Regions from separate parts of the Lysinibacillus sp. FSL K6-0057 genome, predicted to be linked through region 1. Evidence: predicted binding sites of a transcription regulator. Region 1 holds the regulator's gene; each other region holds the start of a gene.
The links. Region 1 encodes LexA, which represses DNA repair genes until DNA is damaged. Its sites were predicted from a motif close to CGAACATATGTTCG; they were not measured.

Region 1 (7,729 bases):
CAGCTTGCGAATGTACTGCAAGGTATTGTTTCTCAGCGTTTATTTGTACGTAAGGATGTAAAAGGGCGTATTGCTGCGACAGAAATTTTAGTACAGGCACCTGCCATCTCGAATTTAATTCGTAATGAAAAAATCCACCAAATTCCAAGTGTGATGCAGACAAGTAAAGCATTAGGTATGCACACATTGGAATATTCGATGCAACACTTAATTACGACAGGTAAGATTTCACTTGAGGATGCACGACCATATATGAACGCTGGTGATTATAGTTGACGATATTTCGTTATAGTGGTCGTACCAAAACAGGAGCACCTAAAAAGGGCATTATCGAGGCACCGAATAAAAAGGTAGCCATGGAAAAGCTTCGAGCACAAGGAATTAATGCACGAGAACTTCAAGAATCAAATAGCATTTTACATAAAGATATTGCTTTTGGGACAAAAGTGAAGCACCAGGAATTTGTTATTTATTGTCGGCAATATGCGACATTAATTCGTGCGGGCGTTCCTGTCGTTGAAGCAACCCATATTTTGGGTGAGCAAACAAGGAGTAAACCACTGAAGCGAGCATTGATGCAGGTTGAAGAGGATATTCGAAATGGGATGGCATTTTCAGATGCAGCAGGTAAACACCCAAAAGTGTTCCCATTGCTATTTGTCAATATGATGCGTGCTGGTGAGGCTACAGGAAACGTCGATGATACATTAGATCGCCTTGCAAGCACACTAGAGAAGCAATATAACATCAAGAAAAAAATTCAATCTGCCATGACCTATCCAGCGATATTATCGCTTTTAACACTGGTGGTTGGTATGTTTTTAATGGTGTTCATTGTGCCAACCTTTATGGATGCATTTAAAGAAATGAATTTAGAAATGCCGTTAATAACGGTCATTGTAGTAGGTATTAGTGATTGGCTCATTCAGTTTTGGTACCTTGTGATTTTAGGATTATTGGTGTTAGTAGTGGGCTTACACTATTTCTATAAAAATAATAAAGAGTTTCATTATGCCGTCAATGTATTTTTACTGCGTATGCCAATCTTTGGACAGCTGTTACAAAAGGATATTATTGCGAGAATGACAAGAACCTTGTCTACACTCTTTAGTAGCTCCGTGCCAATTCTACAAGCCCTAACAATTGTCGAAAAGGTTGGTGGTAATCCAGTAATGGGTAAAGTAGTACTGGAAGCCCGAGATAATTTAGAAAAGGGTGGCACATTATCAGAACCACTTGAAAAAAGCTGGCTATTTCCACCACTTGTTACACAAATGACATCAATTGGTGAGAAAACAGGGTCCTTGGATTACATGCTTGAAAAGATTGCTGATTTTTATGAAGAAGAAGTAAACCGTGCTGTCGATACCATGAAGTCACTCATTGAGCCTTTAATGATTGTGATACTGGCTCTAGTTGTAGGTGTCATCGTTGCGGCTATATTCTTACCAATGTTCCAACTATATGAAAATATGTAATGTTTACAATATTGATATGGATGCCCTTTTGTTCCGCTTAATGGGAAATATCTACTTAGATTTGCTAACAAAAGGAAGCGGCAAGTAGGTATCTTCATGGTTAAGTATTAAAGGAGAGACTGGACATGGAAATGAGGGTAATGAACGAAAAGGGCTTGACATTAGTCGAGTTATTGGCAGTCATTGTTATTCTAGCTATCGTTGCTGCCATTGCAATTCCAGCTATAAGTAATGTCATTGATAATTCACGTTATAAGGCATTAAAGGCAGATGCTATCAATGTCATTCATGCCGCGCAGTTCTATTTTATGGAGCATCCAACCGCTGATCAATGGCAGATGGTTGAAGTGGGAAAATTAGTATCTGATGGTTATTTAGACAGTGCAGGCAAAATATTAGAGGCAGATAAAGAAGGTCAGAATGCCAATGTCCAATTTATCGAGGGCACCTACTATTTCAATGCACATGCGATTTATTACAGCAATGGCAAATATATTAATTTTGATAATGCCACCTTACAGCATATTGCAGACGATATTCGTAAGGGCAGCAAGGGAACTGGTGGCAAATGTATTGGGCGAGATTGTGCAGCTTCGCCATAATGTTCAGAAGCGCGTGTACACACACTTCATATAAAATTATTAAGGAGGATTTCATTATGTTAAAAAAATGGAAAAATAAAAAACTATTGAAAAATGAGAAAGGTTTAACATTAGTTGAACTATTAGCTGTAATTGTTATCCTAGCAATTATCGCAGCAATCGCTGTACCTGCAATTGGTAATATTATTAATAAGTCGAAGGACCGTGCAATTTTAGCGGAGGCATCAAATATTCTAGCAGGTGCTAAAATTGCTTATATTGATGGGGCATGTAAAGAAAATAAATGTAATGATGAATCATTAAAACCGTATGTAGATGGTGTAGATTTAGCTGGTACTGTTGTTGAATTAAATACAACAACTGGTTGGGAAGTTACGTACCCTAGATTAAAGGATATTAAGTTAGCAGAATTTCAAGTTAAAGATAATAAAGCAACAGAAAAAGAGATTAATGACAGATTGGTAAAAGCTGGCGGGGAAAAACCGGAAGATAATAAAGATACAAAAGGTAAGGAATAATCAGTCCTCCCAACCCACTCAGAAGCGCAAGAAAATTTGCGTTTCTGGCTGGGAAATGGATGACTAATTGAAAAAATCATTTATACTGAATAGGATAAGGAGGTCTTTTCACATGTTTAAGAGAAAAAGAAAGTCGCATGTTTCGATTGAACTGAAGGATTATGTGCTACGTGCGATTGTGGCGAAAGGACCAGAGCCTAATCAGTGGCAGGGCTATGAATACCCCTTAGCAGCTGGAATCGTTGAAAATGGGACAATAATCGACGAGGTAGCTCTTTTTGAGGTGATTAAAGAGCAAGTAATGAAATGGACAGGGAAAAAACAGGCAGTTCGCATGTTTGTCCCTGATACGACGGTTCTATTAAAAAACTTTGAGCACCCTAAAGATGTAAAGCCTCAGGAATTACGAGGATATGCTGAGATGGAATTGGGACATTCCATTCATTTACCATTTCAGGACCCTTTAATTGATGTGTATGATGCAGATGCCGAGGATGGCAAGGCTATCTTATTTGCTGCGCCTTCTGAAGAGATTACGAAACTAGTAGGGATGCTGTTAGATGTTTCATTAGAACCCGAAGCTGCCGATATTCGTGCGCTTTGTAATATACGCTTATTAGAGCACATGTCCTTATTAATGCCTAATAAAACATATTTAATAGCAGAATGGTCGATTAATGAACTCTCTATCAGTATTTTTTCCAATGGCCAAGTGGAGTTTTTGCGCTATCAAACCATTGAAGTAGATATGACGCAATGGCAGGGGAAGAAGGAGAATGAGTTTAGCTATCAATTTATTTATAATGGCGAATCAGAGAATTATCAAATGGTCGTAATGGATCAGGTTCTAGAGATTGATCGGATGATGAATTTCTTTAAGTTTTCTTTACATAAAGGTGAAAAAACAGTGGATGAAATTATCATGCTTGGCGATAACCCACTATTGAAATCAATTGGGAACTTACTCGCTTCTAATTTAGAACCACCACTGAGGGTTGTCGATGGGAAAAAAATTGAGAAATCGTTTCCTCGCTTTAAGCGAGAATTTTCAACGTTGCTTGGCTTAGCTTTGAAGGAGGTTCGTTAATGGTTCCAGATATAAACCTCTTACCACAACTTGAAAAAAGAACAACCTCTCCCAAGCTTTTTTATAGCTTGGTGATTGTCATTGTGGGACTTATTGTAGCTTATTTACTTTTTTTATTTTTTACATCCAAAAGTGAATTGTCTCGATTGACTGCAGAGGAACAGGCATTAACAACACAGCTTAATCAATTGCAGCAAGAGCTAGACGCACGACAAAGTGTCGATCAGGGTTCGTTGGAAGAGTCTGTGACTTTTATTCAAAGCGTTTCTTATCCTGTAACACCGTTAATTGATGAAACAAAAACTTTATTACCAACTCATTCCTATTTACGTAGCTACGTTTTCGGAGAGAACACAGTGAATATTGAAGTGGATTTTGAAACGATGACAGATATATCGAAATATGTGGAGCGACTTTTAATGAGTAGCTATTTTACAGATGCTCAAATTAACACTGTCTCAAACTTTGAAATAGAGCTAGGTGAACAAAGGGCGTTAACACCCCAACAAAAATTTAAAGAAGTACCGCGATATTCAGTGTCCATCACAGCAACAATCGATTTTATGTATTTAGCTGGAGGACGACGCTCATGAATAAATTAACGAGTAGTAAAAATTCATCTATGATCTTGTTACTGGCGTTGATAGCTGCTATTTTATTTGCGCTGTATTATTATTTGCTGTCACCAAAATTGGATGAGGTGAATGAAAAAGAGAGTAATGTATTGCAGGTGCAGCAAGAATTAGCTAATGTCAAAGAACAACTAGCACAATTAGACAAGGAGCAGGGACAGCCTACTATCAATATATTAGCCTTAAGACAAAAGCTACCTGCAACAAGAGCCGTTGAAAAGATTATTCTTGATTTAGCTGAGATTGAAGAGGTGACAGGAACTCGTATACAGACTTTAACTGTTCAAGGTGAGGATGGCACTGTGAAACCTTCAGATGTATCGAATGAGCTCAATATGTTAGAACAGGCTGAAGCAGAGGTCAATGGTGATCAGGAGAACAAGGAGACCACTACACCGATTGCTTCTCTTTCAAAGGACTCTTTACCAGCTAATTTAAAGCTCATTACTTTTATCTTAGAGGTTGGGGCGCTTGATTTTAATTCGCTTGAAAGCTTTTTACAGGAGGTTGAACAATTAGAGCGTGTCATGAAAACCGATAAGATTGAATTTAAATTACCTGGAGAGCAGGAACAGCTAGAGAAAGATGCAGATCTTACGTTAAAGGCAACAGTGCAAGTGACGACGTTCTATTACGAAGAACAACAATAAACTTTATTGATAGGCGCACCATACTTCATTTGTATGGGCGCCTATTGGTTTAGGAGGACATAAAATTGGAAATGGCTTATACGATCTTTATTTTTTTATTTGGACTTGTCTTTGGCTCTTTTTATAATGTTGTCGGCTTACGTGTACCGCAGAAGGAGTCGATTGTACACCCTCCTTCCCATTGTACGAAATGCCAGAGACGACTAACGGCGCTTGATTTAGTGCCAGTATTGTCCTATGTATTTTTAGGAGGAAAATGTCGGAGTTGTGGCAACAAAATTTCTTGGGTTTACCCAGTCATAGAATTAATGACAGGTGTATTATTTGCCTTTGCTTATTGGCGGCTAGGCTGGAGCATAGAATTAATAGTAGCTTTCGTTTTTATCTCCTTATTAGTCATCATTGTAGTGTCAGATTTGGCCTATATGCAGATTCCAGATAAGGTGCTATTATTCTTTTTACCCTTGCTTGCTATTGGACGAGTTCTATCACCATTAACACCTTGGTGGGACTCTCTTGTGGGTGCTGTTGTTGGTTTTGGCATATTATATATAATTGCTGTGCTATCGAACGGTGGCATGGGTGGAGGCGATATTAAATTATTCTTTTTAATTGGTCTCGTTCTGGGTACAATTGATACACTGTTAACGCTGTTTTTAGCTGCTGTTATTGGTATGATTGTCGGATTTACTGTGTTATCGAAGAACAAACAGGGGAGAAAAACACCCATTCCGTTTGGGCCTTCTATTGCACTGGCCGCAGTCATTGTTTATTTCTATGGCGATCTATTAATCAATTGGTATTTAGGCTTTTGGTAATTGTTTAATCTTCAAGAATGTGGAGGGAAGCAAGTGAAACCGATTATTGGTATTACAGCCTTTGTGGAGGATGATTTATCCTCTCGATTAAATGCTGCTTACAGCAAAAGCATTATTGAAGCAGGTGGAATTCCACTGATTATTCCGATTGGAGTAGAAGAAGAGGCAGCACAGATTTTAGCCATGACAGATGGTTTAATGTTATCGGGCGGCCATGATGTGCATCCATTTCTGTTCGGGGCCGAGCCTTCATTAAAGCTTGGAAAAATTCATCCAGCGCGAGATACGGTTGAATTAGCCTTAATTGAAGCTGCATTCCAACGGAAAATGCCTATTTTCGGTATTTGTCGAGGGATTCAAATATTAAATGTTGCATTAGGTGGTACTTTATATCAGGACATTGATAGTGACCATTTTAGTAACAAGTTACTCCAACATACGCAGCAATCAGGTCGAGCTGTAGCTACTCATTCTGTACAGGTTATTGCTGACAATCTATTAGCGACTATCGTTGAACAAGAGAAGATTGCAGTGAATTCATTTCATCATCAAGCGGTGAATGTGTTAGCAGAAAAATTAAAAGTAGCAGCAAAATCCAGCGACGGTATTATCGAAGCGGTAGTTCATGAGGAGATGCCATTTTGCTTGGCTGTTCAGTGGCATCCTGAGGAACTAGCCATAGCAGGAGATGAGAGTGCTCAAAAGCTATTTTCAGCCTTTATTGAAGCGAGCTTAAAATTTAAGAAGGAAGCTTAGAAGGGGCATTATACAAAGAATCCAATCGTATATGGATTCTTTTTTTGCGTAAAAAAGAGGATACATGCTCTTAGAAGGAACATAATCCTCAAAACCTGCTTTAATCGTTAATGTACACGTCTGTAAAGACCTACAACTTGTCCTAAAATCGAAACTTGATCGACAATAATAGGTTCCATAGAAGAATTTTCAGGTTGTAAACGGAAATGGTTTTTCTCTTTAAAGAAACGTTTTACAGTTGCTTCATCCTCAGCTGTCATAGCTACAACAATATCCCCATTATTAGCTGTTGCCTTTTGTTTGACAATGACTAAATCTCCATCTAAAATCCCAGCTTCAATCATTGATTCCCCCATGATTTCTAGCATGAACAATTGATCTTCACTTGTGCCATACGTATCGGGTAATGGGAAGTATTCTTCAATATTTTCAATTGCTGTAATTGGAGAACCAGCTGTAACCTTCCCGACAAGTGGGACATGGATCACCTGTTGCTTTTGAATGGATTCTTCAGGCTCTAAAATTTCAATTGCGCGTGGCTTTGTTGGATCTCGACGAATAAAGCCTTTTTGTTCTAATCGAGCTAAATGTCCATGAACAGTTGAACTGGAAGCAAGTCCAACTGCTTCACCAATTTCACGTACTGATGGTGGATATCCTTTAGCTCGTACCTCTTCCTTAATGAAAGCTAAAATGTCCTCTTGTCTTTTCGAAACTTTTTTCATGCGTGCTCACCTCTTTTTTCTAATATCATTCTACTTATTTGATAGTATAACAGAATGCGAACATGTATGCAAACATAGGTTCGAAAAGTGTTTGACAAAAACGTTTGTTCGCTTTATTATGGGAACATACATTCCGAACAAACATTCTTAAAAAGGGGTAATGATTATGACATGGTTGAAGAAAAACACACATATCTCAATTTTAATAGGAGCTTGTTTACTATTTGCAGCATACCTTTACATTACTGATCCAGGAAAAGTTAGTTACGCAGAAATTCAAATTGAACATGGAGATAGCTTGTGGTCGTTAGCTGAGCAATATCGTGGTAAAATGAGTACTGATGATTGGATAAAGCTTGTAAAAACGGAAAATGAACTAGCAGATATTAAAATTGTAGCGGGAAAATCTCTAGTTATTCCTGTAGTGAGTGATCAAGCCAGTCCCATCAATACTATCGAAATT
Region 2 (7,729 bases), 560 kb from region 1:
TTGTAGATGTCAGTGTTAATGCGTTAGAGTCTCGAATTCAAAGAGCTTTTTTATTAAAATATAGACTAGAGAAACGAACAAAATATTTACTTGTTCAGTATGATCGTGTGAAAGTATTTCAACGTCTTGCCAAGAATATGGTGGAGGACGAGACGCAAGATAGTTGACTTAATACCATAAAACATCTGCTAGATAGTATGTTTTCCTTTGTAAAAACGTTATAATAAAAAGATACGGGGCTTTGTGAATGAAGTGTTAGCTCCATGACTAACGTTCGGAGGATTTAACGATGATTGAATTAGCAGATGTACGCAATGTGTTAGACACTACAGCCAAAAAATTGGTGGACTTTAGGGGGTCTCTTTGACTTAGAAAACAAAGAGGCACGTATTCAGGAGCTAGATGAAATGATGCTAGAGCCAGGCTTTTGGGATGATCAGCAAGGTGCACAGGTGGTTATCAATGAAGGCAATGCCTTAAAAGCCATTGCCAATGAATATAAGGATTTAGTGGAAACACATGAAAATTTAGATATGACACTGGAGCTTTTACGTGAAGAATCAGACGAAGAATTACAGGAAGAACTAGGCAAAGAACTAGCAGAATTCCAACAAAAGATAGCTGATTTTGAGCTGCAACTGCTGTTAAGTGGTCCATATGATCAAAACAATGCCATTTTAGAGCTGCATCCTGGAGCTGGTGGTACGGAATCACAGGATTGGGGTTCCATGCTTTTACGTATGTATACGAGATGGGCGGAAAAGCGCGGATTTAAAGTGGAAACGGTGGACTATCTGCCTGGAGATGAAGCTGGGATTAAATCTGTAACATTGTCGATTAAAGGTCACAATGCTTTTGGTTATTTACAAGCAGAAAAGGGTGTCCATCGTCTAGTACGTATTTCTCCATTCGATTCTTCTGGCCGCCGTCATACGTCTTTCGTTTCCTGCGATGTTATGCCAGAGTTCGACGACAATATTGAAATCGATATTCGTACAGAGGATTTAAAAATTGATACGTATCGTGCAACAGGTGCGGGTGGTCAGCATATTAATACGACAGATTCTGCTGTTCGTATTACGCATATCCCTACTGGTACGGTCGTACAATGTCAAGCTGAGCGTTCACAGATTAAAAACCGTGAAAAAGCGATGACGATGTTAAAAGGGAAGCTATATCAACTAGAGCTTGATAAACAGCAGGCACAGCTAGATGAAATACGTGGTGAACAAAAAGAAATAGGCTGGGGCTCTCAAATTCGTTCGTATGTTTTCCACCCATACTCGATGGTAAAGGATCATCGTACAAATGAAGAGACAGGTAATGTGGGAGCAGTGATGGATGGCGATTTAGATCCATTTATTAATGCTTATTTACGTTCAAAAATAAATTAATACACAGATTCCCCAAGAGTGAGATGCTCTTGGGGAATTTTTTGTTAAAAGGGCGGATGATAGGGTGCATCTTGGCTAAGCTGTTTACGTTCATTCATGTAGTATTTATACAGCATAGATGCGTTAAGAAATTGTTTACTAATGGATGCATATCGAATAGGTAGTTCAATTTGTTTATTATTTTTTAACGTTACAGTACACCCCATTTCACTAGGTGTAATATTGATAATTGCATGAAGCCCAATCCATATATTGTGAATGGAGCTTGGTGAATAAGTTGGTAAAAAAATACAGGGATAACCGTAATCAAAGGCCACGACGACTGGTAACTTGTGTTGATTGCCGAAGAAACGCTTAGCCGATTGTTTTGCGGCTTCATAGGTGGAGCCTAATGAGATACAGGATTTTCGAAGGACATGCATCGGTTTGCGCGTAACAATCAGCTCATTATGCTTATCAATCACATGTGTGAATACTTTGGAGTCATGCTGAATGGGCTGCAGTAAATAAGTGTTGAATGAAATTAAGTAGCCGTTTACAAAATTAGTTGTCATATAGGGAGTGCCTCCTTTTTTCTAGTAATAACATTAGTGTAGAGCAAAAAATGACTTTCATAAATTAGATGAAAAAGTTGAAAATTGTTCAGAAAAGCACGAAATGCTTAGAGAATTTGCTCTAAATGTCACGTGATTTAGAGCTAATCCAAGATATTTTCGATTCGTAAGCATTGCTTTTTAATTTCAATTTTCATATAATTTAGAAAAGGATCGAGGTGAGATCGTTGGATAAATATTATTCGTATACAGATTTTCTAAAAGCCGTTGGTCAGTCGAAAAAAGTTGATGAGGCAGAGAAATTATTAAACGAGATTTATTTAGATTTATTTTTAAATCGTATCCAGCGTATGCATCGGCAAGAGCAGCTCATGGTTCTGATAGATAGAGCACTCGATGAAAAAGATGAAAACGCATTTTATCAATACGCATCCGAACTAATTTCCTTACAGCAAACAGAAGATGAAACATATTGACGAACCCGCTCTCCACTTCTATTGGAGAGCGGGATTTTTTTGACTTTGAAAATAGTTGTGAGGGATGTGAAGAGTGTTTGTTTTCATTCGAACAGTTTGAGACTCTGCTCATAAAAAAGTGAGAGTCGCTCCGAAAGTGAAGGTTCCCGCTCCAAAAAGCATGTGCCCCCGCTCATAAAAAGGAATGAGTCGCTCCGAAAGAGACGGAACCCGCTCATAAAAGGGAATGAGTCGCTCTGAAAGAGACGGAAGCCGCTCATAAAGGTGAGATAACCGCTCTAAAAGTGACGCCCCCGATCGTAACCGCACGATAGCCGCTCCAAAAGCACAAAACTCCGCTCCTAAAAGAGTGCAAGCCGCTCCAAAAGCAATAACCGTCACTCCTAAATAAGGAATCTCATGAAGCTTGAAAACCTGATAAAACGGCTATTATAAGAGTGACAAGTTAAATTGGCCGTATCGTTATTTATTAAGAATTTTAGAGATGAAAAAAAAATTACAAACATTCGTTCGTTAAATGTTCGAAATTTTAATATTGCTATGCTAAAATATATGTACAAATTGGAAGGAAAGGACGGGGACATGAGTGCAAACATTTGATTTACAAGCGCCATATCAGCCTAATGGGGATCAGCCACAGGCCATTGCGGAATTAGTGGAGGGTGTGAATGCAGGCAAACGTCATCAAACATTACTTGGTGCTACGGGAACAGGTAAAACGTTTACCATTTCTAATGTCATCCAGCAGGTTAAAAAACCAACACTAATCATGGCACACAATAAAACGTTAGCTGGCCAGTTATATAGTGAATTTAAAGAGTTCTTCCCAAATAACGCTGTTGAATACTTTGTCAGCTACTATGATTACTACCAACCAGAAGCTTATGTACCGCAGACAGATACCTATATAGAAAAAGATTCTAGCATTAACGATGAAATTGATAAGCTGCGTCACTCTGCTACTTCTGCATTGTTTGAGCGTGAGGATGTCATTATTATTGCATCTGTGTCCTGCATTTATGGTTTAGGTTCCCCTGAAGAATATCGAGAAATGGTTGTTTCCATTCGCACAGGTATGGAAATAGAACGTAATCAGCTACTGCGCAAACTTGTAGACGTTCAGTATGAGCGAAATGATATTAGTTTTACACGCGGAACATTTCGGGTACGTGGAGATGTAGTGGAAATCTTCCCAGCCTCTCGTGATGAGCATTGTATTCGCGTGGAATTTTTCGGTGATGAAATTGATCGCATTCGTGAGGTAGATGCACTTACGGGAGAAATTTTATCGGATCGAGAGCATGTTGCTATTTTCCCAGCATCCCACTTCGTTACACGAGAAGAAAAAATGCGTAAAGCAATTGAAAACATTGAACAAGAATTAGAGGAACGACTTGCATTATTACGATCAGAAGATAAATTACTAGAGGCACAGCGTTTAGAACAACGTACACGTTATGATTTAGAAATGATGCGTGAAATGGGCTTTTGCTCAGGGATTGAAAACTATTCACGTCATTTAACATTGCGTGGAGCAGGTGCCACTCCATATACATTGCTAGATTATTTCCCAGATGACTTTTTGCTTGTAGTCGATGAAAGTCACGTCACACTGCCTCAGGTTCGTGGCATGTACAATGGTGACCAAGCACGTAAAGGTGTACTCGTAGAACATGGTTTCCGTTTGCCATCAGCACTTGATAACCGTCCACTACGCTTTGAAGAATACGAAAAAAGAGTGCATCAAGCCATTTATGTATCAGCCACACCAGGTCCGTATGAGCTGGAGCACACACCCGAAATGGTTGAGCAAATTATTCGACCTACTGGATTATTGGATCCGTTAATTGAGGTGCGACCTATTGAAGGGCAAATCGATAATTTAATCGATGAAATTCAAGATCGAATTGCACAAAATGAACGGGTTTTAGTGACAACGTTAACGAAGAAAATGTCTGAGGATTTATCGGCCTACTTGAAGGAAATGGGCTTAAAAGTCGAATACTTACATTCAGAAATTAAAACACTAGAACGTATAGAGATTATCCGTGAACTACGAAAAGGAACGTATGACGTACTAATTGGTATTAATCTATTGCGTGAAGGTCTTGATATTCCTGAGGTGTCCCTTGTTGCAATTTTAGATGCTGATAAAGAAGGGTTTTTACGTTCAGAGCGTTCATTGATTCAAACGATTGGTCGTGCTGCTCGTAATGCGAATGGTCATGTCATTATGTATGCAGATCATGTAACAGACTCGATGAAAAAGGCGATTGATGAAACGAAACGTCGCCGTGCGTTACAAATGGCTTATAACGAGGAGCATGGCATAACACCACAAACGATCATTAAGAAAATCCCAGATGTCATTCGTGCAACACAAGTAGCAGAAGAAGAGGAATCCTATGTAACAAAGGCAACAAAAGGCAAAAAGCTAACAAAGGCGGAAAGAGAACAGCTCTTAGCTTCCCTAGAAGTAGAAATGAAGGAAGCAGCAAAAGCGCTTGATTTTGAACGTGCGGCTGAGTTGCGAGATACAATATTTGAATTGAAGGTAGAAGGGTGAATGACTTGTGAAAAATACTGAAATTGTCGTGCAAGGCGCACGTGCTCATAATTTAAAAAATATCAATGTCACAATTCCACGTGACCAATTGGTCGTATTAACTGGTTTATCAGGCTCAGGAAAGTCTTCTCTAGCATTTGACACAATTTATGCGGAGGGCCAACGTCGTTATGTTGAGTCCCTTTCCGCCTATGCCCGCCAATTTCTTGGGCAAATGGATAAGCCAGATGTTGATGCCATAGAAGGTTTATCTCCTGCTATTTCCATTGACCAAAAAACGACAAGTCGTAACCCACGATCTACTGTAGGTACGGTAACGGAGATCTATGACTACTTACGTTTACTTTATGCACGCATTGGTAAACCGATTTGTCCAAATCATGGCATAGAAATCACTTCCCAAACGATTGAGCAAATGGTGGATCGTTTATTAACTTATCCAGAGAGAACAAAAATGCAACTTCTTGCACCAATGGTTTCTGGACGTAAGGGAACCCATGTTAAATTGCTAGAAGATTTAAAAAAGCAGGGTTTTGTTCGTGTCCGAATTGATGGGGAATTACGTGATTTAGATGATGCTATCGAACTTGATAAAAATAAAAAGCATTCAATCGAAGTAGTGGTGGACCGTGTTGTCATGAAGGAAGGGATTGCTGCTCGTCTGAGTGATTCGTTAGAAACGGCTTTGCGTCTGGCAGATGGACGTGTGCTTGTCGATGTGATGGAACATGAAGAGTTACTATTTAGTGAGCATCATGCCTGCCCATTATGTGGATTTTCTATAGGTGAGTTAGAGCCTCGTATGTTTTCATTTAATAGTCCATTTGGTGCTTGTCCAAGCTGTGATGGCTTAGGTTCAACGCAAGAGGTGGATTTAGATTTAGTGGTGCCTGATTGGGATCGTTCCTTATTAGAGCATGCCATTGCACCATGGGAACCAACTAGCTCGCAGTACTATCCACAATTGCTGAAAGCTGTATGTGATCATTATGATATCCCAATGGATGTACCTGTGAAGGATTTGCCAAAGGAAAAGATGGATAAGGTTTTATATGGCTCTGGGAAAGACAAAATACATTTCCATTATGAAAATGAATTTGGTAATGTGCGAGATCAAATGATTGAATTTGAAGGTGTTGTGCGCAATGTTGAGCGACGTTTTAAAGAGACTACATCCGATTATGTTCGTGAGCAAATGGAAAAATACATGGCACAGCAAGCTTGTCCTTCATGTAAAGGTTATCGTTTAAAGCCTGAAACGTTAGCAGTGAAAGTAGCCGATAAGCATATTGGTGAGGTTACACAATATTCGATTCAGGAAGCGGACACATTCTTCAAAGAGCTTGATCTCACTGAAAAGGATATGCAAATAGCACGATTGGTTTTACGAGAAATTGAAGAACGATTGGGCTTCCTTGTTAATGTTGGTTTAGACTATTTAACATTGAGTCGTGCAGCAGGTACATTATCTGGTGGGGAAGCGCAACGTATTCGTCTTGCTACGCAAATTGGTTCACGATTAACGGGGGTCCTTTATATTTTAGATGAGCCTTCGATTGGTTTGCATCAACGGGATAATGATCGTCTGATTAGCACGTTACAAAATATGCGTGATATTGGGAATACGTTGATTGTCGTAGAGCACGATGAAGATACAATGCTTGCTGCCGATTATCTTATCGATGTAGGACCTGGAGCAGGTGTCCATGGCGGTCAAATTGTGGCAGCCGGTACACCACAGGAAGTTATGAATAATGAAAAATCCTTAACAGGACAATATTTAAGCGGTAGAAAGTTTATTCCATTGCCAATTGAAAGACGCCAACCAAATGGGCGAAAGCTCTCCATTAAAGGTGCTAAGGAAAATAATTTACGTAATGTCAAAGTAGATGTTCCACTTGGCTTATTTGTTGCAGTGACAGGGGTGTCTGGCTCAGGGAAATCTACTTTGATTAATGAAATTTTATATAAATCATTGGCACAGAAGTTGAATCGTTCAAAGGTCAAGCCTGGCGAGCATAAAGAAGTGACGGGCATTGATGAGCTTGAAAAAGTAATCGATATTGACCAATCACCAATTGGGCGTACACCTCGTTCAAACCCAGCAACATATACAGGTGTTTTTGATGATATTCGTGATGTTTTTGCGGCAACAAATGAAGCCAAGGTACGAGGCTATAAAAAAGGACGCTTTAGCTTCAATGTCAAGGGCGGTCGCTGTGAAGCATGTCGTGGGGATGGCATTATTAAAATTGAAATGCATTTCCTTCCAGATGTTTATGTACCATGTGAAGTATGTCACGGCAAACGTTATAACCGTGAAACACTTGAAGTGAAGTATAAAGATAAGAGTATTGCTGATATTCTCGATATGACGATTGAAAATGCAGTAGTGTTCTTTGAAAATATTCCAAAGATCCAACGTAAGCTACAAACGATTGTCGATGTGGGCTTGGGCTATATGAAATTAGGACAACCAGCGACAACCTTATCGGGTGGGGAGGCACAGCGTGTAAAACTAGCCTCTGAATTACATCGACGTTCTACAGGGAAATCGTTCTATATTTTGGATGAACCAACGACAGGATTACATGCCGATGATATTGCTCGATTACTTGTCGTGTTACAGCGTCTTGTTGAAAACGGTGATTCTGTGTTAGTTATTGAGCATAACTTAGATGTGATTAAAACAGCTGATTATATCATCGACTTAGGTCCAGAAGGTGGAGACAAAGGTGG
Region 3 (7,729 bases), 2.2 Mb from region 1:
TGTTTGACTACTTTGCTCTGTAATCGTTGTAAATTCCTTTGTAAAAGTCGATACATCTGTAGATGCTTTATTCGTCTTTTCAATGACCGTGCCAATTTGCTCCAACATATGATTAAATTCAGTCGATAATTGACCAATTTCATCTTTCAAATGATCATCAATTCGTACTGTTAAATCGCCATCAGCAGCCTGTGTCATAGCATTTAACACACGCTTTACACGCCTTAAGACGATATACCTTGTACATAACGAAATAATTACTGTGCCAATAAACAACGAAATAAATGTATTAATGACAACACCCGCACTACCATTTAATTGCACTACCTTTTCGAATTGACGACTCACAAACTCTGAAATATGGGAGCTTATAAACAAACTTATACCAATAGCTAGTATCATTTTGAAAATCAAACTTTTCCAAAACTTAATTTTCCGCGAAAAAAGTCCCTCTGTATCCATTGCTTTTCCCCATTCCTATAATTTCTCTCTCTATTCTAAAAGAAATACTAATATTGGTACAATAGTTAGCCACTATTATTACACATATGAATATTTAGACTTAGAGAAATTAAAAGCGAATAGCTAGTAAGTAGCAACAGTTTATGGTCTGAATTATATTACTATTAAATAGTAGGCTTATAGAATGAACGATTATCCAGTGGGAAGAGTCGCTCTGTAAATTCACCCGGTGCTGTTTTTCCTAATGCTCTTGTTAACATATTCATCTTCGCATCGATGTTATCTATATAATGCAAGATTTCCGCTTCTTGAAGCATAGGTTTTTTTGGGCTTCCCCACTCTTCTTTCCCATGGTGAGACAATACCATATGCTGTAGCAGCATGACTTCTTCACCTTCAATTTCAAGCTCACTAGCAATCTTAGCAATTTCATTGACCATAATTGTAATATGGCCTAACAAATTGCCCTCCACTGTATACGTTGTGGCAACTGGTCCTGATAATTCTACAACCTTGCCTATATCGTGTAAGATAATTCCTGCATATAATAGGTCACGATTAAGTGTTGGGTATAAATCAGCAATAGCTTTACCTAGTTTGAGCATGGATACCATATGATCTAATAAACCTGACGCATAGTCATGATGATTTTTAGTCGCTGCTGGAAAAACTAAAATGGCCTCTTGATGCCTTTTAATAGCTGCTCTTGTAATTCTAGAAATATTAGGGTTTTTAATATCAAAGAAAAATTGGTTTAATTCTTCATATAGTTGTTCTTTCGGTGTTGCAGAGGACGGCACTAAATCATGGATAGCGATTCCTTCCTCTGGCTTGGCAACACGAATCGATTTGATACGCAATTGATTCTTCCCTCTATAGTCATGAATCTCTCCACCTACACGCACAATAGCTTCCGCATGATACAGCTTTTCATGGTCCTCATTGGTATCCCATAGCTTTGCCTCAATATCTCCACTCTTATCTTGTAATAATAGCGACATAAATGGCTTTCCAACGGTTGTAACACCTTTTGTCGCTTGTTTTATTAATAAAAATTGATCAACTGCTTCTCCAACTTGGAGCGTCGTTATCCCTTTCATGTTGACGTCACTCCCCTTTCATTTGCTAATGCTCCTATATCGACAATTTGCTCTCGCTGCCAATGTTTGAGCATTGTGTCATGGCAAGTAAAATATAAAATTTGACGTTCATATCCTACTTCTTTCATTAATTGTACCATTTTGTCTGTGCGGTTTCGATCAAAATGGACAAAAGGATCGTCCATAATCATTGGAAATGGAGCCGTGTTCACTAGGGTTTTTGCAAGGGCCATTCGCAATGCAATATATGCTTGCTCTTTGGTAGCCTGTGACAATTCGACCATTTGATAACGTATTCCTGCAGCATCTTGTGCTACAAAATAACCTTCCTCATGAATCGAAAGTTTGTCATAGCTTCCGCCTGTAAGTAAACGAAAAATGGCATTTACCTCTGCAAGCACATGCGGTAATTTTTCTTCGCGAAGACGAAATAAGGTTTCATGAATAGCTGTCGCTACAGCTTTTTTAGTTGCCCATTGCTCAACTAGCTGCTGTAATTCTGTTTTCTCCTGCTCAAACTGTTGAAGCACTTGGCCATACTTTTCATCATTTAATAGCTGTTCCTTTTCCATAAGCAAAGAAGCGCGTTGTTCCAGACATTGGTCAATTGTTAGTTGCAATGAATGCTGCTCTTGTTCTAAAGCAAGTATGTCCTCGTTAACTGTGTCCTCAATCAGACTCGCTGGCTGTTGAAGATTGAGTGAAGATAATTGAGCCTGAACAGTTTGCAACTCTGTCACAATTTTTCTTCTCTGCTCAGATTGCTCATGCATTTCATAATATGCCTGCTCGTTTTGAATTTGCGCTTCCTTAAATAGCTCGGACATTTCTGCTGAATAACGATCAATTCTTGATTGTCCACCTTCCATTTTTATTTGGAGGCTAGCTAGCTGATCTTTTGCATGCTGTGCTTGCTGTTGATGCTGCTGTGCTTCAAGGTAGGCTGTACGTAAATATATATAGACTTCATGTTCATCATAAGCTCCATCTAAAACCCGTTGTAGTTGCTCATAAATGCTGTTCTTTTCTACCTGAGCTTCTTGCAAAAGACTTAGGGTACTGTTTCTTTTAGCTGCTAGTTCTTGTACACCACGGATACGCATAAATAATTCGGGCATTAACGTGCGGGCTATCGTTCCCTGTAAGCGATAACGCTTTAAAAAATGCTGGAGTGTCTGAGTGGCTTCTTCACTCTCTACCTCCGCTTGTTGAATTTTATATTCAAGAGAAGTGTATTGCTGCTCCTTCTCTTTTTGCTGTTCATTGACATGTAACCAACGATCTTCGTATCTATGCTTCTTTAAAAGCATTTCTTGTACTGTCATTTCCTCTTGCTCTAACTCCCGTAGGAGGAAACTGTGCTCTTTACTAGTAGGCTCATCTGCTCGATTACCATATCGAATAAACAAAAAGGTTAGCAATGATAAAACTGCTCCGATGATCATTACAACTAGATTTTTTTCAAATACACCATAGGCAAACGACATGAAACCAAGCAGTAGTACAAGCCAGATAAAGTAATGAGGTTGCTTCTGCTTAATACGTAGCGATTTGGCAGTACGTAATTGCTCAAGCTTTCGTTTTTGTTGGGGCCACTGTGCTAAAATATGTTCTTCTTCACTTGTTAATGACTCCTGCATGACCCGCTGCTTCTGTTTAGCAATTGCATCTAATTCTAGATGAACCTGCTCAAGAGAACGTAGATGAAACTTTAACTCCTCCTCTGTCTCCTCTAACTTACCTAATTGAAGCTGAAATTGTTGTTCTTGTTGGAGTGAAACTGTTTCTTGCAGAAGTATATCTTGTGCCTCTTTCTCTTTTACACCTAATAAACGAAATTGTGCTTCGATTTCTTGCTCAAGCAAAAAGAGATCATCATGTAAATTTTGCTCTTTCACCATCAGTTGATGCCATGTTGCCTCTTTTTGCATAAGTCTAGCCATTTCATTGACCGTTTGCTCATCCACTGTTGCAAGTACTTTATCCTGCAATGTTTGATACTGCTCCTTTAATTGCATCAGCTGTTGACTTTCATGTAACAGACGATCCTTTAATTGTTCATAACGTCTGATACCCTCTGCTGGAAACTGAACATGTTGATAATTGGTCAATGTCTGCTGTAAAGTCTGTTGCTGCTTAAGAAGAGGTAGTGCCTGCTTTTGAATAGTTAACTGCTGCCACTGTTGCTGTTGCATTTTTTGCGTACCATATAGCTGCTCTAACTTTTGCTCAAGTAGTTGTAATTGCTGTAGTTTGTCCTCAAATGTTTGAATCTTCCCTTGTTCCTGTTTAATCGTTCGTTCAAGCTGCTTTAATTGTTCAATCTTTTGATTAATCAATGGCACTTTACCTGTCTTTTTAAACAACTCGCTAGCCTCTTTATCCATTTTCTTTTCAAGGGTGGATAAATGCTGAATACCTGTTGTACCTGAGGCAAGTAGCAAATGGGTTAGCTCCTCCTCAGACATTTTTTCAATACCTTGTAGCTCATGCAATGAAAAAGAAAAGATGGATTCGAAGGAAGCCCTAGAATAACCATATAAAAGCTTTACTAACAACTCCTCATGCCCCGTTGTACCATCCTCAAAATAGACAGTAACATCACCAGCAGCCTTTCCTTTCACACGTTCAATTGTGCATTGGCCATAAATCGGGTGCAAAATTGTCAGCTGACCCCCATATTTCGTCGAAACTTTCGGCTCATATTTGCGCTGTGTCTGCTGCCTTGTAGGAAAACCAAAAAGCATTTGTAATATAAACTGCTGAATCGTCGTTTTTCCTGCTTCATTTAATCCATAAAAAATAGTGACGCCATCACTTAAGGAGATGGAGATATTTTCATGCTTACCAAAGCCATATATTTGGATTTTCTGTATTGTCAGCATGTAATCACGCCCTTTGAATTTCTTCTGCTAATAATGTTTGTGCATGATGCGTTAACTTCTCAATATCCTTTTCACTTAGTGGCTCTATCAGCCTAGCACCACCGGCATATTGGTACAAATCTTTTAGAATATCCTTCCATTCATTACTGTCCCACTGCTCCATTAAGCTCACAACGGATTGAGTTGTTGCTGTATGCTCATAATATCTCGCTGCCTTTTGCAACACCATTTTTTGTACCCAACACATTGGCTCAATGCCTTCCTCAGCCTCTCGAATAGTCTCTAACCAAGCATCTACTGTTGCATGCTCAAATAAAGCTTCCGTTTGCTCATCAATATGTTGCAAATGAAGCTCTACTACCGATGCCCCATATTTCGTCCTATTGGCTGTGATGGCTTCTGCACATCTTTTCAGTAATTCATTGGCATGTACCACACTCGAACAGTCCACCTCTATCGTGCTATAAACAACAGCAGAAGTAGAGATAAAATCAAGTTCAGTCGATGTTTGGGATAACATCACATCATAAAAACCTTTCATTCCTTGTTCTTTACGATGTCGACTTTGAATATTGCCTGGATAAACAATGGCTGGGTTTTGATGTAAAAGCTGTCGTTTATGAATATGGCCTAACGCCCAATAATGATAGTTCTTTTCAAGTAACTGCTGTTTTGTAAAAGGGGCATACACATCATGTGTCTTATTGCCTGCCTCACTGCCATGTAGCATACCAATATGAATGGCTTGCTGATCCTGAGCAGTTGGATAGCTTTCAATAACGGACTCCTTTAAATGACGTTCAGGATAACTAAAACCATATATATTCACTTGCTGACCACGTATTTTTAATTGAACCACACTCGTCTCAGCTGGTAATTCATAGACATTACTTGGTAAAGCAAACCGTGTCCAAGTGCCATTTAAATGATCATGATTTCCGTAGCTCACAATCACAGGGATATTGTGTTGAAAAAGCTTTTCCATTGCATCTTGAAATCTTCGTTGTGCTTGCAAGCTACGATTTTCACCATCATAAATATCTCCAACAATTAGTAAAAAGTCAGGTTTTTCCTGAATCGCTTTATGGATAATTTTATCGAATGCTTCAAAAGTGCTTGACCGAATTTTCTTTAAAATGTGTTCGGGTAGGCCAAATAAGCCCTTAAATGGACTATCTAAATGTAAATCTGCCATATGGAAAAAACGAATTGCTGACATCCAATCACCTCAAATAGTAGATAATTCTCTCTTTCGTACAAACCAAAGTAATAATATGTTGACTAATCGAAACCGAATATTTGTTCTATTTTATCATAATTCCTGTTTGATGAAAAATGCTATTACGGAAAAAAACAACATTGCCTTACTTTTTCCACAATTTTCGTAATTTATCAAAAAATTCACTAGTTTTACCGTGAAGTTTATAAATCTTCTATGTATAATAGAAATATATTCAAGTAAAAGGGTGGGGTCTGTATGGAGAATTATCGTTTTACAGCTTTTGAAAAAACAGGGGAAACATTGTTTGATGAAACTTGGACTTTTGAAAATGATGAGGCTGCTAAACTAAATGGACAACAACAAATTGAGGAAAAAGGTGTTGCCGATAAAACGCATCGTCTAGTAAACGCTTCGGGTAAATTAATTTTATTCCATGTTTAGTGGCTAATAAAAGGCACGTAGTCAATTATTTGCTACGCGCCTTTTATTATTTTTATTTCCCTACAAAGATAGGCATTCTTTTCTCTACAAATGCATGAATGCCCTCAACATGATCTATTGTTTTACGCATTGCAGACTGGCCCTCAGCCTCTAATGCTAAGATATTTTCTAGCTGTGGCATATTTTGTGCATGCAGAATTTTTTTCGTCGTAATCATGGAAGAGATAGGGGATGCAAGCATTTTCCCAACAAGCTGATCTGCCATTGCAAATACAGTGCCCTCTGGTGCAATATAATCAATTAACCCTACATCTAATGCTTCATTTGCTGTTAATACCTTCCCTTCCCATATCATTTGTTTCGCTTTAACCGTTCCTACACGTTCCTTCATGAAGAAATGACCGCCACCATCTGGAATGAGTCCTATTCCAATGAAATTCATAGCAAGTTTACTATTTTCACAGGCTACAACAATATCTGCCCCTAGTGTTAGACTAAATCCTAAACCTGCTGATGCACCATGAACTGCTGCAATCACAATCATCGGTAGCTGATAATATGCCTTCACGATACGTGTCAGATAAACCATTGCTTCATCAATATTCAGCGGTTTGCTTTCATCTAGCATTGCTTTTATATCGCCACCCGCAGAAAAGACCTTTCCTTCTCCCCGAATAACAAGCACCTGAATATCTCGTTCCTGTTGTAGAGCCTCAAAGCATTCTGCAAGTTCACGCATCATGACATCATCCATAGCATTCATCGCCTGTGGACGATTCAACGTTAACGTTGCACGACGTTCTAACTTCTCTAAAGTAATCGTTGAAAATTCCATCTCTATAACCCCCAATTATGAATAGTCATTCACTATGTATAATTCGTGTTTTTCTTGAAAACTCCTTCTACGCTAAGCAAAATTGCTCTTGTTATGCTATATTAAAGGACGAATATCGACATAAAGGTGGTAACGTATTTTGACACAAAAAGACTATCGTGTATTACTTTATTATAAATATATTACGATTGAAGACCCTGAAGCTTTTGCAGAAGAACATTTAGCATTGTGTAAAGAAATTGGGCTTCTTGGTCGCATTTTAGTAGGCTACGAAGGTATTAACGGAACTGTATCAGGTACCATTGAGCAAACAGATGCTTACATGAACCATATGAAGGCTGATGCTCGTTTTAATGATATTATGTGGAAAATTGATGAGGTTGAAGGGCATACCTTTAGAAAAATACATGTACGTCCTCGTCAGGAAATTGTTCACCTAGGTTTAGAACAGGATATCAATCCGTTAGAAATCACAGGTGATTATTTAACACCTAAAGAATTTATGGAACAAATGCAAGAAGATAACACAGTGATTATCGATGCCCGTAATGACTATGAATATGATCTCGGTCATTTCAGAGGTGCTGTACGACCTGATATCGAAACATTCCGTGACCTCCCTGCTTGGATGGAGGCACATAAAGAAGATTTTGCAGATAAAAAAATCTTAACTTATTGTACAGGTGGTATTCGCTGCGAAAAATTCTCTGGTTGGCTAAAACGTGAGGGCTATGGTAAGAGCGTAGGTCAATTACATGGCGGTATTGCTACATATGCGAAAGAT

Region 2: uvrB (excinuclease ABC subunit UvrB) is a predicted target of LexA. The motif match lies at 2,924-2,937, and genes of this name have one in related genera.
Region 3: MHB40_RS21075 (DNA repair exonuclease) is a predicted target of LexA. The motif match lies at 5,740-5,753, and genes of this name have one in related genera.

The regions. Positions count from the first base shown of each region.
Region 1 is NZ_CP152047.1:1,330,658-1,338,386, forward strand. It holds gene MHB40_RS06190 (type IV pilus twitching motility protein PilT) at 1-276, shown strand, start outside; gene MHB40_RS06195 (type II secretion system F family protein) at 273-1,478, shown strand; gene MHB40_RS06200 (prepilin-type N-terminal cleavage/methylation domain-containing protein) at 1,604-2,080, shown strand; gene MHB40_RS06205 (prepilin-type N-terminal cleavage/methylation domain-containing protein) at 2,137-2,598, shown strand; gene pilM (pilus assembly protein PilM) at 2,711-3,685, shown strand; gene MHB40_RS06215 (hypothetical protein) at 3,685-4,278, shown strand; gene MHB40_RS06220 (hypothetical protein) at 4,275-4,967, shown strand; gene MHB40_RS06225 (prepilin peptidase) at 5,033-5,785, shown strand; gene MHB40_RS06230 (gamma-glutamyl-gamma-aminobutyrate hydrolase family protein) at 5,819-6,541, shown strand; gene lexA (transcriptional repressor LexA) at 6,649-7,266, opposite strand; gene MHB40_RS06240 (LysM peptidoglycan-binding domain-containing protein) at 7,433-7,729, shown strand, end outside.
Region 2 is NZ_CP152047.1:768,164-775,892, forward strand. It holds gene MHB40_RS03565 (competence protein ComK) at 1-167, shown strand, start outside; one part of gene prfB (peptide chain release factor 2) at 293-364, shown strand; one part of gene prfB (peptide chain release factor 2) at 366-1,394, shown strand; gene MHB40_RS03575 (competence protein ComK) at 1,439-1,948, opposite strand; gene MHB40_RS03580 (IDEAL domain-containing protein) at 2,176-2,424, shown strand; gene uvrB (excinuclease ABC subunit UvrB) at 3,011-4,990, shown strand; gene uvrA (excinuclease ABC subunit UvrA) at 4,998-7,729, shown strand, end outside.
Region 3 is NZ_CP152047.1:4,214,509-4,222,237, forward strand. It holds gene MHB40_RS21060 (methyl-accepting chemotaxis protein) at 1-348, opposite strand, end outside; gene yhaM (3'-5' exoribonuclease YhaM) at 627-1,562, opposite strand; gene MHB40_RS21070 (AAA family ATPase) at 1,559-4,447, opposite strand; gene MHB40_RS21075 (DNA repair exonuclease) at 4,452-5,666, opposite strand; gene MHB40_RS21080 (YhzD family protein) at 5,925-6,110, shown strand; gene MHB40_RS21085 (enoyl-CoA hydratase) at 6,163-6,945, opposite strand; gene MHB40_RS21090 (rhodanese-related sulfurtransferase) at 7,085-7,729, shown strand, end outside.